2 regions of the Paeniglutamicibacter sp. ZC-3 genome follow, and region 1 is predicted to be linked to the other one. Evidence: riboswitches for the same ligand, from Rfam matches in the RefSeq annotation. Region 1 holds a riboswitch; the other holds the start of a gene.
The links. Region 1 has a riboswitch for guanidine ahead of OIU93_RS16195 (multidrug efflux SMR transporter). Riboswitches for the same ligand answer to the same signal wherever they lie in the genome.
Positions count from the first base shown of each region.

Region 2: linked by a shared signal. The riboswitch ahead of OIU93_RS15865 (multidrug efflux SMR transporter) and the one ahead of OIU93_RS16195 (multidrug efflux SMR transporter) in region 1 are both predicted to bind guanidine.

Region 1 is NZ_JAOYTG010000018.1:42,571-45,968, reverse strand. Features, by position in the region: gene OIU93_RS16205 (matrixin family metalloprotease) at 1-799, shown strand, start outside; gene OIU93_RS16200 (DUF302 domain-containing protein) at 823-1,233, opposite strand; gene OIU93_RS16195 (multidrug efflux SMR transporter) at 1,775-2,092, opposite strand; guanidine-III (ykkC-III) riboswitch at 2,104-2,169, opposite strand; gene OIU93_RS16190 (metallophosphoesterase) at 2,361-3,398, shown strand, end outside.
Region 2 is NZ_JAOYTG010000017.1:67,028-70,425, reverse strand. Features, by position in the region: gene OIU93_RS15875 (LysR family transcriptional regulator ArgP) at 1-767, shown strand, start outside; gene OIU93_RS15870 (DUF3817 domain-containing protein) at 818-1,327, opposite strand; guanidine-III (ykkC-III) riboswitch at 1,400-1,461, shown strand; gene OIU93_RS15865 (multidrug efflux SMR transporter) at 1,484-1,798, shown strand; gene OIU93_RS15860 (cell division protein CrgA) at 1,795-2,046, opposite strand; gene OIU93_RS15855 (class E sortase) at 2,229-2,990, shown strand; gene OIU93_RS15850 (hypothetical protein) at 3,002-3,169, shown strand; gene OIU93_RS15845 (aminodeoxychorismate/anthranilate synthase component II) at 3,166-3,398, shown strand, end outside.

The DNA.
Region 1 (3,398 bases):
CAGGTCCAGACCTGTTCGCCGCACATGGAACCTCGGACTGGTCATCACGCTGCTGGTTGGGCTCTACTACAGCCCCGCGATCCTGGACCGCCACATCATGCCGGCGCTCGTTCCCCTGCTTCCCTGGTCAAAGGTGCCGCCACCGGGCGTCGAGGCAGCCGCCGAACCACTGGGCAAGCCGCCGGCCGGTACCGGTTCCGGCGCGTTCCGGCTGCAGGAATCCCCGGACCCCCGGCAGGACTTCGTCGCCTACGATCCGTGCCGCCCCGTCCATTACGTGATTCGTCCGGAGAACTCCCCGGTCGGCGGCGAGGTCCTGATCCACGAGGCGGTCGCCGAGGTTTCGGCAGCCAGCGGCCTGCGCTTCGTTTATGACGGCCCCACGGCGGAGGGGCCAAGCAGGGAACGGGACAGGTACCAGCCCGGGCGCTACGGGGAGCGCTGGGCGCCAGTTCTGCTCACCTGGTCCGACCCTGAGGAAACACCCGGATTGACGGGGGATGTGGGCGGCCTGGGCGGAAGCGAATACGCCCACACGCCCGGGCACCCCTTCGTCTACGTGGCCGGACAAGTGATGCTGGATGCCCCGGGGCTGGTCCCAATCCTGGGATATCCGGGAGGTGCCGAACTGGTCCGTGCGGTCGTCATCCACGAACTCGGGCACGTCCTGGGACTCGACCATGTCAATGAACCGGACCAGCTGATGTACGGCGGCCGGAATGACCGGACAACACTGGCAGAAGGAGACCGGGAGGGCCTTGCCCTACTGGGCGCCTGCGCCTGCGTTCCGCAACTCTAAATCGACACCAGGAGTTGGATCGTTCAGGTGCCGCGCAACTGGTCCAGCGCCGCCTTCAGGCGGGTATCGGCATCGGCGGCTACCTCGCGAATGGCAGGGTTCCCACTAATGCGGGACAGGACCTGCGCGTCAATGGTCTCTATCGTGGTTTCGGTCGCGTCCAGTGCCCTGCGGACCACCACGTTGCACGGCAACAAGGCCCCAAGTTCGGGCTCGGTGAGCAATCCCCGATTGGCCAGATGCGGATTGCAGGCCCCAAGTATCAGGTAGTCGCCGATCCGGTCGGCCGATTCGGCGCTGATCTTTGCCGTCAGGACGGCGCGCACATCGATTTCGGTCAGCACCCCAAAGCCCTGGCGCCCCAGTGCATCCTTGGTGCGGGCCACTGCTTCCTCCCAGTCCAGCGAAACGGTGATGCTGTGCGTGTAGCCCATGTCAGTGGTCCTCTCGCTCTCCCCAGCGCCGTGCGCGTCGGGTTGCCGGTGTTTGCGGCCCAGCCTAGCCGCGATCCAAGACGCTGTCTGCCCCTCGGCCAACAATCACCACGCCCGGCACTGCCTGGGGGTTGTTCTATTCATGGCACCTGTTCCGTGGCGTTCTTTCGTTCCACAGGCACGAAGGTTTCCCTGGGTCCAGGGTTGCACATTAGCCAGAAATCGTAGTCGAACCGTCGGTTCGGGTCCCCCACGACGAACCATGCAGCCATGATCCGCCGACATTCAAGAGCGTTGGTGCCATTGCGCCATAAGGCAAACCTGGCAGCGACATTGATTTGGTGGGGCGATGCAGCACGTCCCACCCCCAAGCATTCATAGTGATCCATAGCTTCTCCCCCAAGGAAACGCCCGACAGTCCCCCAAACCTATGCTCCACCTGGCGAACCAGGCAAGGGATGCGTGAAAACATCTCACAACAGGCGAGCATATGGGAACCGCCGGACCCTTTCCGGCCCATCGAGGTTGCGATGAACCGAGCTCAGGCGTGAAGGGACTTGAGGCCAACAACGCCGCCGATGATCATCAGCAGAAAGAGCACTTTCAGGATCGAGATCGTCTCGGTGCCAGTGGCCATCGCGTAAACGACCGTCAGCGTCGCACCGATTCCGACCCATACCGCATAGGCGGTACCGAGTGGCAGTTCCTTCATCGCATAGGCCAGGCCGGCCATGCTCAACACCAGTCCCACGGCGAATACAACGGTGGGCGCCAACCGGCTTAACCCTTCGGATTTACCCAACGCGGTGGCCCACACGGCTTCGAGAACACCGGAAACAATGAGAATAAACCAAGACATGACTGACTCCTCGCGGGCCGTCTTGTCGCACACCGGGTACGGCACCCATCGTCCGGAACCCCTGTCATGAGGCTTCTTCCCAGATTTTCACAGATCGCAGCTCCGGGGCAAGGCGGACGTCGAGCCGGAACGCCCACCTCAACAGGGCTCCCCGCGGTCACCGCATGTTTACCGGCGCGCCATCTTCGGTTGGTGAGGGTCGGGGAGGATGGGTTCGCGCGCCGCTCCCCCGGCCGCGCCAATCCAACACCGCACCGTGAGGCAAAACATGAAGAAGTCCCTGTCCGCTGCCTTGGCACTTGCCGTTCTGGCCACGCCCCTGCTGGCCACGCCGGCCGGCGCCGCCACCGCACCGGCCAACAGCACCGTCGGCACCCGCGACGCCCAGCCCGGCTTCCGCGTGCTGCCCTACCTGCAGAACCCGAAGCCGGATGCCATGACCATCAGCTGGATCAGCGAAACCGCCGACCCGGGAACCCTGAGCGTCACCGGTCCGGGCATCGGCAACGGCAAGGGCCAGGGCGCGGGCAACCAGCGGGTGCTCACCTCGACCCCGAAGTACATGCCGCTGATGGAATACACCCAGAAGGAACTGGACCAAAGCATCAGCGGTCTGGTGAAGGGTTCCTGGCTCAAGGCCAACACCAACTACAAGCACACGCTCACCATCGAGGGACTGAAGGCCGGCAAGGACTACAACTACACCGTCGCCCAGGGCGGCAAGCGCCATGAGGGCACCTTCACCACCGCACCCGACGCCGAGTCCTGGGAAGACCTGCGGCTGATCGCGTTCTCCGACTCCGAGACCGAACCCATGGGCCGCGTCGAGCACCGCGAGTGGGAACTGAACCCGGTCAACGGCTACACGCCCGACTCCGAACAGCGTCCCGGAAGCGATTCCGACTGGGCGCAGAAGTTCGGCTCCACCACCCGCTACGGCGACTTCACGCTTCGCTACCCGCTCAGCCAGGACACCGCGATGCGCGAGAACATGGCGGCGATCGAGGCGGCCGACCCGGATTTGATGCTCATCGCCGGCGACCTGGTCCAGGGCGCGGGCTACCAGCCTGCCTGGGACGAATTCTTTGGCTACTTCGCCGGCGAACACGGCGACCTTGCCTCCAACGTCCCGCTGGTGACGGCGCTGGGCAACTGGGAGACCTATGCGGGGATTAACGGCGGCTACGGCTCGCCCGCCGACCAGTCGCCCGCGGTCATTTCCCGGAACAAGTACCTCTCCTACTTCGACAACGACGGGGACGCCGCCAACCCTGCGGCCAAGGGCTCCTACTACCGCACCGACCAC
Region 2 (3,398 bases), on a different contig from region 1:
TGCTGTTCATTCGTTCGCGACCGATTCGCACCACCGGCAGTGGGGACGTGCTGCTTCGTTTGGCTAGGGAGATCCAAATGCTGTCCACGGAGGCGCATCGCTCACTCGGATTGGACGCAACGCCCGACCGTGTACCCCGTCGAACGGAACTCAGCATTGCCGTGAATGCCGATTCGCTGGCCGGTTGGTTCGCACCGGTTCTTGGAGGCTTGGCTGCCCAAGACGTCATGGACTGCGAGATCCTGCGCCATGACGAGTCCCATTCCACCGCCTTGCTTCGATCGGGACAGGTCATGGGAGCGGTGACGACGAAAAGCAACCCCGTGCAGGGATGCTCTTCGGTGTATCTGGGAACCATGCGCTATCGAGCCATGGCCAGTGCAGATTTCATGGATCGCTGGCTCCCGGGTGTCGATCCAGGGGCCGAGCTCGCGTTTGCGCCAATGGTGAGTTTTGATCGGACCGATGACTTGCAACGGGCGCTGCTCCGAAAGGTCGTGGGCAAGCGGATCGCCGAAGCGCCTGCGGAGCACTTCGTGCCGGACTCGAGGATGTACGTGGCAGCCGTGGTCGCGTCGTTGGGTTGGGGCATGATCCCAGAGGTCCAGGATCCTCGTGACGGATCGCTGGTATGCATCAACGAGGCGTGGACAAGCGATGTCGCTCTTTACTGGCAGCGGTGGAAGGTTCCCTCCGTGGCACTGGATCTGCTCACCGGTCTGGTGCTGGATGCTGCGGGGGCCGCCGGCCTGCGCCAGGAATTTTGAGTTTTCCGGCAGGAATGCGATCCGTGGTCCACCTCGGATCCTGAACGGCTCTAGCTTGTCCCGCCGGGAGGACCGATGACCAGAAGTGCTGCTGTGATGGCAGCGACCGCGACTAGACCAACAGCTGCCGCCAGCCAGGGGCTGCGTAGTGCCGTTGCCTGCAGTTTCTCGATGGGCCCCTGTGGTGCTTCCCCGCCAGGTGCCAGCCGCCAAGTGTCACTGAGCAGCCCCCGGCGCAGCATTGCCCGTTCGAATGGCAGAGTGGCAAAGGGAACGACCGCCGAGACCAAGCCCAGCACGCCACGGGTCACACTCCAGCGCTCATTGGCCCAGACAAAGAGCGTCACCAGGCCGTAGGCGATGAAAACCACGCCGTGGACCATTCCAAAAATGCGGACGTAGATTTCCGGCCCAAATCCATACTTGATGACCATGGAGATGATCAGCAACGCCCAGGTCACCATTTCGGCGACAGCCAGCAATCCGTACAGGCGCTTGGGTGATAATTTTGGCGCGGCGGCAACGGAGGAAGAACCTGGGGTGAGATCGGGGCGAAGCATGGGGACTGGCATGCCTTTCTGGAAGTTGGTTTGAACGGTGCGTTTTCGGGCCCACGCACATTGCTAGGCCGTCCAGAGCGCACCGGCGCCCCCGGACGAGGGAACCGTACCCGGACAGCGACAAGACGGGCACCGAAAGGAATCGGTGCTGACGACGTGTCGTGGATAGTACTTGTCATCTCCGGTCTCTTTGAGGCGGTCTGGGCAGTTGCCTTGGGAGCCTCCGAGGGATTCACCAGGCTCGTACCCACCGTGGTTTTCGCTGTGGGCATCCTTCTCAGCACGGCCGGCCTGGCTTGGGCAATGAAGGAGATCCCCACGGGAACCGCCTACGCAGTGTGGGCGGGAATCGGGGCCAGCCTTGCGGTGGCCTACGGCATGGTCTTCGGCGGTGAGACCTTCAGCGTGGTCAATGCCCTGCTAATGATTGGGTTGGTTGGCTGCATCGTCGGTCCGAAGGCCGTGAGCTAGCGCCACCCCGTGGTCATGAAGAAACCAATCATGGCCACGCCAAATCCGATCACGATGTTCCAGCCGCCGATGTCGGGGATCGGAAGCACGGTCTGGGAAATGTAGTAGACCATGATCCAGACCAGCCCGAGGATCATCAGGCCGAACATGACCGGTTTGTACCACTTGGGCAACGGCTTGTCATAGGTCTGGGAATGGTCGCCGTCATGTGGCTTGCGGTTTTTCCGACGTGTCTTGGATTCAGGCATTGCTGCTCCTAGAGTCTTCAGGGCGCCGACACGATCCAACGAGTACGTGTCCGAACGGTAGGCTGGTCACTGTGTGTCGGCGAGGTTTTCTCCTCACCGCCACGCTTACATCCAATACTATCCGCTCAAACTGGACGTCACAGGGTTTCCCGATGCTCCAAGTGACAGTGAGGGAAGTTCGCATGACACGATCCGCATTGCGGACGCGGGCCAAAGCCACGGCCGGCCAGCGACTCATGGGGATATTTGGCGAAGTCCTCATCACGCTCGGAATCGTTATGTTGCTCTTCGTCGGTTGGGAACTATGGTGGACCAACATCGATGCCGGTCGCACGCAATCCCAGCTGACCTCGGAATTCGTCCAGGATCTGACGGACGGGGGAACCGACGCGTTGAGTGCGCCGGCAATTGCGGATAAAGATTTCGGTCCCGCGCCGATCACCGAGATCCCCGATGGGGAAACCTTCGGGATCTTCTACATCCCGAGATTCGGCAAGGACTTCGCCCAGCCGGTGACCAACGGTGTCGGAATGGATGTGCTCAACACCGTCGGCATCGGCCACTATCCCCAGACGCAGGCCCCGGGCGAGCCCGGAAACTTTGCCGTTGCCGCCCACCGCCAGACCCATGGCCAGGTGTTCTGGAACATCGACAAATTCCAGGACGGAGACAAGATCTATCTCCAGACGCGCAAGGGGTTCTACACCTACGAGTGGCGCGACACCGAGATCGTTCACCCCTCGCAGAGCGAGGTGCTCCTGCCTGTTCCTAACCAGCCCGGTGTCGATCCGACGGCTTCCACTCTGACGCTGACCAGTTGCCATCCGCCATTCACCACCCGGATGCGCATCATCGCCTATGCGGAACTGGAGTCCTGGCGTCCGGCAGATGCAGGACCCCCGCCGGAAATCGCCAACCTGGTGAAAAAGACGATGGAAAACTAGGAACACCACACATGTATGCATGGATCTTCTCCAAACTCCCCGGACCGCTGTGGTCCCGCGTCATCCTGGCGGCGGCGCTGATCGCAGGCGTCGTATTATTGCTCATGACATATGTCTTCCCGTGGCTGAGCCAGTACAGTCCGTGGACCGAATCAACGATTGGCCTGATGCTGCTGTGACCACCCCCAAGATCCTGGTGATCGACAACTATGACAGTTTCGTATACACCCTGGTGGGTTACCTGCAAGAGCTTGGCGCGGAAACCACGGTGATCCGGAACGACGACCTCTCCGTGGCGGAGGTCATCGAGTTGGCCGAGGCCCGAGACGGAGTCCTGGTCTCCCCCGGCCCCGGCACCCCTGCCGAAGCCGGCGTCTGCATCGAGGTGATCCAGTGGTGCGGTGCGCA